One region of the Massilia sp. WG5 genome, then DNA from elsewhere that is predicted to be linked to it. Evidence: riboswitches for the same ligand, from Rfam matches in the RefSeq annotation. Region 1 holds a riboswitch; the other holds the start of a gene.
The links. Region 1 has a riboswitch for cobalamin ahead of AM586_RS18705 (TonB-dependent siderophore receptor). Riboswitches for the same ligand answer to the same signal wherever they lie in the genome.
Positions count from the first base shown of each region.

Region 2: another riboswitch for cobalamin. It lies ahead of AM586_RS22690 (TonB-dependent receptor); the one in region 1 lies ahead of AM586_RS18705 (TonB-dependent siderophore receptor).

Region 1 covers NZ_CP012640.2:4,192,885-4,197,476, forward strand. The annotation lists gene AM586_RS18705 (TonB-dependent siderophore receptor) at 1-1,834, opposite strand, end outside; cobalamin riboswitch at 1,906-2,137, opposite strand; gene AM586_RS18710 (histidine phosphatase family protein) at 2,158-2,703, opposite strand; gene AM586_RS18715 (adenosylcobinamide-GDP ribazoletransferase) at 2,707-3,486, opposite strand; gene cobT (nicotinate-nucleotide--dimethylbenzimidazole phosphoribosyltransferase) at 3,487-4,527, opposite strand.
Region 2 covers NZ_CP012640.2:5,082,266-5,086,857, forward strand. The annotation lists gene AM586_RS22685 (M1 family metallopeptidase) at 1-1,232, opposite strand, end outside; cobalamin riboswitch at 1,360-1,593, shown strand; gene AM586_RS22690 (TonB-dependent receptor) at 1,671-3,635, shown strand; gene AM586_RS22695 (thiol:disulfide interchange protein DsbA/DsbL) at 3,751-4,413, shown strand; gene AM586_RS22700 (hypothetical protein) at 4,410-4,592, shown strand, end outside.

The sequences.
Region 1 (4,592 bases):
GCAGCGCGGCGAACCAGCTGCGTCCGGCCGTGCCGTAGTTGCGCGCCAGGTCGTAGCGCTTGTCAAGCGTATTGTCGAGGCGTAGCAGCAGCGACCAGCCGGGGGTGAACCGCCATGTAGTGTACAGGTTCAGCAGGCCGTAGCCACCGAGGCGGTTGGCGTTCGCGGCATCGTCGAAGCGGCTGCCTGACGCCTGCAGTTCCGCGCCCAGGTCGAGCCGGTCGAGGGCATAGTCGGCGGTGAGGCTGGCGTGGCGGCGCGCGCGGCGGGCCAGCTGCTTGCCGGTGGTCTCGTCGCGCGGATCCTGCAGGTCGACGCTGGCGCGCAGGTCGATGCCCCGCAGCCGGGTCCCGGCCGATATCGTCAAACCCTCGAGCAGGGCATGGTCGACGTTGTAGGCGCAGCTGCCGGTGCGGCTCGGGCAGGGATTCGCCGTCACGATCATGTCGGTCAGGCGGTTGCGATAGTAGTTCGCCTGGAGCTCGGCGCCGGCCAGCTGGTAACGGATGCCTGCCTCGGCATTGCGACCCTGTTCCGGCTTGTTGGTGGGCAGACCGTAGCCCGGGTAGTACAGCTCGTTGTAGGTCGGGGCGCGGAAGCTGGTGCCGAAGCTGGCGGTGGCGCGCAAGTCCTTGCTGAACTCGTAGCCATAGCCGGCCGCGCCGGTGGTCTTCGCGCCGTAGATGGAATGGTCCCTGCGCAGGCTGAGGTCAAGCAGCTGGCTGCCGCGCCGCAGGTCGTAGGCGGCGGCGACCGAATTGGTGATGCGGGAGCGGTTCAGGGCGTCGCTGGAGCTGGACAGCACCTGCTCCTTGCGGTGGCCGAACAGGATCTGCAGGGTGTCGCCGCCGAGCTCGAAGGTGTTCTGCCAGGTGGTTTCATCCTGGCGCGTGTCGATCTGGCTGGCGCCGCTGGCCGCCGTACTGGTGAAGCTGCCCAGCCTGTCGTTCGAGCGCGCGGCCTGCAGGCTGCTGCGCCAGTTCGGCAGGATACGAGCGTTCAGGAACACGGCGTAGCTGTCGATGTTCTGCTGGTTGTGCGTGTCGTAGCTGGAGGCGCCGTTGTCGTATTGCGCGCGCAGGCGGCTCTTCAGGAATTGTGCGCCGGCGTCAATGCCCGGCGCGAGCTGCACCGCCAGGCGTCCATTCACGCTGTTGCGCGAGTAAGCGTCGTCGTCCGGGTTGTAGCCGAACGCGCCGGGGCGGGTGGCCGAGAAGCCGTTCGCATCTTCATGCGCGCCGCTCAGTGCGTAACTGATGCTGTGCTCACCCCCGGTTGCGCCGTGCACGCCGGCGTCGTATTGACTTGTGCCGTAGTTGCCGGCGCCGGCGCTGGCGCTGAAGGCGGGCGCACCCGCGCTGTTCTTCGTGAAGATCTGCACCACGCCGCCGATCGCGTCCGCGCCGTACAGGGAGCTGAGCGGGCCATAGACGATCTCGATGTGGTCGATGCCGGAGAGGGGAATCGCGTTCCAGCTGGCGGCGCCGGTGGTCGAGGAACCGATCCGCACGCCGTCGATCAGGACCACGACCTGGTTGCTGTTGGCGCCGCGCAGGAAGACGCTGGTGCTGGCGCCCGGGCCGCCATTGCGGACGATTTCGATGCCCCGCTGGCGGCGCAGCAGGTCGGCAACCGAGCCGGCGCCGGCGCGCGCGATCTCTTCGCTGGTGATGACGGTCGTGTCGGGGATCACCTCATCGGCGCGCTGGGGCGTGCGGGTGGCGGTGACGACCACGGCGTCGATGGCCGGATCGGCCAGGGCGGAAACCGAAGGCGAAGCAAGGGTGAGGGCGAGCAGCGGCGCGGCCGCGTGCCGTGAAGCGGGAAAACGCATGACGATGTTTTTCTTTCGTAGACAACCGGCCGACGTCCCCGTAGGCCAGATTGAACAGAAGCGCCGGCAAGCCGTCGCTTCCACCTTTTGGCCGGTATCCGGGCTGGCAAGTATGGCCGTCTGACCTTCCCATGCTTGCGCACAGTGGTATGAGAAGACGGTTGCCGCATTGACGATCACGTCCTGCGGTACTTGCTTACCGTTGCGGGGGCAGCACACCTTGACTCGTTCGACGAGCTTCGTGTTTCCCGTTTAACTGCGCCTGAGAACACAGGCGCGAGCACCAAAACGTTGACATTATAGGCGCGGGCAGGCTTGCGTTGTCAAACTTCCAGCACGGCGATCTCGCCATACGCGATGCGATGCGGCGTCCCGGCGGCCCGCAGCGCGGTCTGTTCGAGAGGCAGGCTGCCTTGCATGGCGCTCAGCAGGCGGATGGTGCCGGCATGGCAGACCAGCAGGGCTTCCGCATGGCCGGCCTGGCGCAGATCCCGGATAAAAGCGGCGACGCGGCGCGCGACGTCGAGCACGCATTCGGCGCCGCCTGGGCGGTAGTGGAGCAGATCGGCGGTCCAGGCCTCGACCTCGATGCGCGGGATGCTGTCCCAGGGCTGCATCTCCCAGCGGCCGAAGTCCATCTCGGCCAGGCGGACATCGAAGCTCAGCGTGGCCGGGGCCAGGCGCCGGGCGAGCAGGGCGCAGCGTTGCAGCGGGCTGCTGACTACGGGCAGACTGCCCGGCAGGCCGGCGGCGAGCAGACGCGCCTGTACGCGCGCGAGCTCGGCCTCGGCAACCGTTACGTCGCTGGCGCCGTAGCAGAGGCCATGCCCGATCTCGGGCTGGGGATGACGGACCAGGTGCAGTTTCACCGTTCAGGACCAGGCGCCGTGACCGAGGGTGGCCAGCACGCCGATATAGACGAAGATTTCGGCCAGCTGCTGTACGGCCCCCAGGCAGTCGCCCGTATAGCCGCCGAGACGGCGTTGCAGCTTGTGGCCGAGCCAGAGCGCGGCCAGCAGGGCGCCGAGCAGCGCGGCCAGCAGGGCAGCAGGCGTGACCCAGCCGCTTGCGAGCAGGATCGGCGCGGGCAGCAGCGCGGTGAGGGCCGCAATCGCGAATTCGCGACTCGTCATCTGCTGGGCGAGCGGCTTGGCCTTGCCTTCGCCGCGCACGTACTCCAGCGTCCAGATCAGCGAGGCCGCGGCCAGGCGTGACAGCGGATGGGCCAGGAAAAGGGCGCCGACCGCCACGCGCGGCGGCAGCATCGCCAGCGTAGTCAGCTTGGCCGCCAGCATGCAGACGATGCCGATCGCGCCATAGGCGCCGACGCGCGAATCTTTCATGATCTCGAGTACGCGCTCGCGTGTCATGCCGCCGCCAAGGCCGTCGCAGCTGTCGGCGAAGCCGTCTTCATGAAAGGCGCCGGTCAGGTAGATCGACGCGACAGTCGACAGCACGGCCACCACCGGCGCCGGCAGCACCAGCGCTGCCGCGAAGTAGACGGCAGCGGCGACTGCCGCGACCACGCAGCCTACCAGCGGGAAGTAGCGTGAGGCATGTTGCAGCCAGCTGGCCTCGAAGCCGACCCAGGACGGGATCGGCAGGCGCGTGAAGAACTGCAGCGCGATGAAGAAAAGGCGGACCTGCTGCATCTATTCGGCGGCAGATTTTTCGCTGACGCTGGCAGACGAGAAGGTCGCCATCTCGTTCAGGAAGTTGGCGGCCGCATGCAGCAGCGGCAGCGCGAGCGCGGCGCCGGTGCCTTCGCCGAGGCGCATGCCCAGCTGCAGCAGCGGCCGCGCATCGAGCTGCTCCAGCATGCGGCGGTGGCCGGCTTCGTCCGAGCAGTGTGCGAACACGCAGTAGTCGAGGATGGCGGGCGCGATGCGGCTGGCGGCGAGCAGGGCGGAGGTGACGATGAAGCCGTCGATCAGCAGGGTCTTGCGCAGCGCCGCGGCCTTCAGCATGGCGCCGGCCATCATCGCGATCTCAAAGCCGCCGAAAGTGGCCAGCACCTCCAGCGGCGCAGTCACACCGGCGTGGCGGGCGACGGCGGCCTCGATCACCTGCTGCTTGCGCAGCACGCCATGCGCCGACAGGCCGGTGCCAGCGCCTACGCAGTCCGCGACCGGAATGCCGGTCAGCTTGTGCATGAGCGCCGCGGCGGAAGTCGTGTTCCCGATGCCCATCTCGCCGAAGCCGACCACATTGCCAGGCAGGTCTGCGATCAGGGCGGCGCCATGCTCCATCGCAGTCGCGCACTGCGCGGGCGTCATCGCTGCTTCGAGCGCGAAGTTGCGGGTGCCCGGGCCGATCTTGCGGTCGACGAGACCTGCGCGCGGGCTGAAATCGTGGTTCACGCCCGCATCGACCACGTGGAGCGCGGCGCCGTTCTGGCGCGCGAACACATTGATGGCCGCGCCATTGGCGAGGAAGTTCTCGACCATTTGCCAGGTGACGTCCTGCGGGAAGGCGGAAATGCCCTCGGCGACCACCCCGTGATCTCCGGCGAACACGATGATGGCCGGCCGGTCGACCGTGACCGCGACGGTCTGCTGGATCAGGCCGAGCCGCTTCGCGAGGTGTTCCAGTGCGCCGAGGCTGCCGAGCGGTTTGGTCTTGTTATTGATAGCCGCGTCGAGCTGGAGGGCGAGCTCGGGATTCGCCGTGGCGGCAATGGAGGGGAGACGCATGCTGGCTCCGGAGTGAGAAAAGCGGCAAAGATAGCATACGGACAAGCGTTGCAGACTGCGGGCGG
Region 2 (4,592 bases), 890 kb from region 1:
GCGGTGCCCGGCTCGACCTGCGCATAGCCTTCGGCGGTGAAGAAGGTCGGGTATTCCATGCCGCCGGCTTCTTCCGCGTTGTGCGGCGGGATCACGACCGTCAGCGTTTTATACGGGTAGGGGCCGAGCGTGTTCGAAAAATAGGTCAGCGAATCCTTGGCCGCCTTCATCGCCGGCGCGGCGCTGGCCGCATACTCGGGCGGATACAGCACGGTGACGGTGACGGTCGGGCTGCCCGGGCCGGTCCACGTCTCGACCATCGGCTTGGCGGAGCGCTTGTCGGCGGTCCAGGCGAAGTCGTGGACGTCGCCCTGCACGTAGCGGTGGGTCAGCATGCCGTCCTTCTCGGCGGGCGGGCCCTGCGGCTCGCCGGTGGCGCCGACCGTGTACGCTTTCGGCGCCGTGATGCGCACGTCGTAGCTGCCGAAGTCGGCGTAGAACTCGGAGTTCAGGTGCATCTCGTGCGCGTTCCAGCGAGGCGCGGCGGCGCCGCGTTCGCCCGGCAGTTCCAGCACGCCGATCTTCGGGAACCACTGGCCGACCAGGTGGAAGCTGCCGAAGTAGCCGGTGCGCGCCATCACCCGCGGCAGCTGGGTGTGGAAGTCGATGTCGAAGGTGGTCGAGGCGCCCGGCGCGACCGCGGCCGGCAGGTCGAAGCGCACCACCGTGTGGTCGGTGGCCGGGCCGTTGTCGGGATGGACGAAGCTCCAGGGCACGGTGGCGTCGCCCTGGGTGACGCTGCGCAGGGCGATATGGCCCCATTCGCCTTGCTTGATGTCGACGCCGGAACGGAATGCGCTGTCGCGCAGCCGCTTCTCGGTGAAGAAGGTGCTGCCCGTGCCCTCGAAGGCGTTCATGTAGAGGTGCAGGTAGACGCTCCTGACCGGCACGCTGCTGCGGTTGCGCCAGGTGAGTTTTTCGCGGCCCGTCACCGTGTGCTTGACCGGGTCGAGGGTGGCGTCGATGTCGTAGTGGACCACGCGGTCCGACAGGGTCGCTTCCGACCCGGTGCGGGCCCCGCCCCAGGCGCCGGGGCTGCTCGGCACGCTGACCGCCGCCGCGTCGGCAGCCGCCAGCGCAATGCCGTCGAGGGAAGGCGCCGGCTTGCCGGCTGCGGTCGCGCCGGCTGGCGCCGGAGCCGGTTCGGCGAGCAGGTCGGCGGTGAGCGCCGCTCCCGCCGCCAGCAGGGCGGCGAGGGCGCCCGTTCGCAATACGGTGGAACCCAATCTCATGCAAACACCCCCCGGAAGTCAGAGTTGAATTTTGTTAAGTTGTATTTGTGGTCACACTATATTCGAAAACACTGTCATAAAGTTCACATATCGCCACAAAATCGGCAAGGAATGTTGCTTGATGGGTTTATAATTTGCCGGTTCTGGTGCCCGCACGCGCTTCTTCGCGTGCAGTTAAACGGGAAACACGGAGCGCAGGTGCCTACGGCGCCGCGCCAACGTGTGCTGCCCCCGCAACGGTAAACAAGCGCCGCCTTCATGGCGGCTGGCCACCCCGATAACCACTTCGCGCTCGCGCCCAGGAAGGTGGGGAAGGTCGGTCTTGTTAGCCCGGATACCGGCCAGGACAGGGGGAAGACGGCTTCGTGCCGCGCTTCCGTAACGAGAGCCGGCATGCGGGGACGCGCGCCGGCCTAACGATCGAACAATGAATAATCGATGAATTCCAAAGAGACGACCGCGCTCGCGCTGTCCTGCGCCATTGCCTTATCCATTCCTTTTGCCGCCCACGCCGACGAGGCGCCAAGCACCGTCGTCATCACCGGCTCGCGCTTCCCCAGCGTCGAGTCGCTGGAGCCGATCGGCGCCACCGTCATCACCCGCGACGAGATCCGCCAGGCCGGCGTCAACGACGTCAACCAGGCGATCCGCAAGATCGGCGGCGTGTTCGGCCGCCAGAGCCTGGATGCCTCGCCCGACTTCGCGCTCGACCTGCGCGGTTTCGGCACGAATGGCGCGCAGAACATGGTGGTCATGGTCGACGGCGTGCGCCTGAACGAAAACGAACTGTCCGGCCCGCTGCTGTCGACCATCCCGATCGACACGGTCGAGCGCATCGAGATCATCCGCGGCGGCAGCAGCGTGCTGTACGGCGAGGGCGCGACCGGCGGCGTGATCCAGATCGTCACCCGCAAGGAAGCGCTGCGCAGCCAGGCGGCGACCCTCTCGGCTCGCCCACACGGCTCGGTGTTCGGCGAGGCCGGCCAGTTCCGCGAGCGCGACCTGCGGGCTTCGCTCTCCCACGTGGCCGGCGCCCTCAGCTTCGATGCCGCCGTGGCGCGCCAGGACAATGGCAACTACCGCGACAACAGCGACTTCACGCAGAACAGCGTGACGGCCGGCCTGCAGCTGGCCTACACGGGCGGCCGCGCCGGCGTGCGCGTGGAAAGCGCGCGCCAGGATTCGCGCCTGCCGGGTTCGCTGACCCTGGCCCAGTTCCGCGCCGATCCGACCCAGACCCAGACCCCGAACGATTTCGGCTCGCTCGACACCGACCGCGTGAACGCCTTCGCCGAATACCGCCTGGGCGCGGTCGACCTGGCCGCCGAGCTGTCGCACCGCGAGCGCGACGCCGAGTCGAACTATTATTTCGGTTCCAGCGCTTCGGTGACGAAGTACAAGGGCCGCCAGAACCAGTTCTCGCCGCGCGCGCGCTGGCTGAGCGACGCCGGCGCGGGCATGCTCAACGAGCTGGTCGCCGGTATCGACGTGATCGACTGGAAGCGCAAGACCACCGCCGATTACTCGCTGGCCGACGCCAGCCAGAAATCCAGGGCCATCTACGTGCGCGACGAGCTGCGCTTCGACCCGGCCCACGACGGCCGCGTGGCGCTGGGTGCGCGCCGCGAGCTCTTCGACAAGGACTATGTCGACGCCATCATGGGCGGTACGCCGGACAATGGTTCGCAGGGCCAGAACGCCTGGGAGGCGCAGGGCAGCTACCGCGTGCTGCCGCAGCTGACCCTGACCGGGCGCGCGGGGCAGAGCTACCGCGTGGCGAACGTCGACGAGAACAGCTTCCGCACCAGCCTGAGCCTGCTGAAGGTGCAGACCTCGCACGACCTCGAACTCGGCGCCAGCTGGGGCAGTGAAGGGCGCAAGCTGACGGCGCGCGTGTTCCGCCACAAGCTGGACAACGAGATCTTCTACGACCCGACGGCTTTTGCCAACACCAACCTCGACCCGACCCGCCGGCAGGGCTTCGAAATCGATGCCGAGGCCATGCTGGCCCCAGGCTGGCGCGTCACCGCCCATCTGCAGCACGTGAACGCGAGCTTTACGGACGGCCCGAACGCCGGCCGCGAGATGGTGCTGGTGCCGAAGAACGTGCTGACGGCGCGCCTGGCCTGGCTGCCGGGCAATGGCCAGAGCGCCGACTTGGGCGCGCAGTGGGTCGACCGCCAGCGCAATGGCAGCGACTTCGACAACAGCTGCGCCGCGCGCATGCCGTCCTATGCGAGCTTCGACGCGCGCTACGCCGTGAAGCTGGGCGCGTGGGAAGTCGCCGTGAACGGCCTGAACCTGGCCGACCGCCACTACTACAGCTACGCCTACGGCTGCCAGTCGGGCATCTACCCGAGCGACGGCCGCCAGCTGAAGCTGTCGGCACGCTACGATTTCTGATCCCGGTGCTGTAACAAGCGGTAAGCATTGCAAAAAATAAGCCGGGCCTAAGGCTCGCGGCTGAAAAAGTGGTAATCTCGCGGTCGTTTGCACAACCAATTCGAGAAGGATTCTTATGCGTTCCCTGCGTTTTGCCCTGCTTGCCGCCAGCCTCGTCGTCAGCACCGCCTTTGCTTCGCCGGCCGATCCGAAGAACGGCGTCGACTACGTGACGCTCGCTCAGCCGCAGCCTGTGCAGGCTACCGGCAAGAAGGTCGAGGTGATCGAGTTCTTCATGTACCACTGCCCGCACTGCAACGCGCTGGAACCGCAGTTTGAACAGTGGGTCAAAAAGCAGGGCGACAACATCGTCCTGAAGCGCATCCACCTGACCTTCAGCGGCCCCAACGATCCGGAAGCCCATCTGTACCTGACGCTGGAAGCGCTGGGCAAGGTCGATGAGATGCATGCGAAAGTGTTCAAGGCTATTCACGTGGACCGTATCCGCATGAAGGACGACGCCACCGTCATCGACTGGGTCTCGAAGAACGGCATCGACCGCACCACCTTCGTCAACGCCTGGAATTCCTTCGGCGTGATGACCAAGCTGCGCCGCCTGCCGCAAATCATCGACGCCTACAAGGTCGACGGTGCGCCGACCATCGTCATCGACGGCAAGTACCAGACCTCGCCGGCGACGGTTTACAATTCGGTCAAGACGAATAACGAACCCCAGCTGTTCCAGGCAACCCTGCAGGTGATGGACGCGCTGGTCGCAAAGGCTGCCAAAACGAAATGAGTGATGCCGAAGGCAAGATCCTGAAGATCTATGACAAGTCCAAGCCGGAAGACGAGGACTTGCACGACACCAGCTTTTACCTCCACTGGGCCTGGGCCATCGTGGCGGTGCTGGTCGGCATGGTCTTCTGGCTCTGTATCGCGCTGGTCAATGCTGAAAACCAGCGCAATGCCCTGATG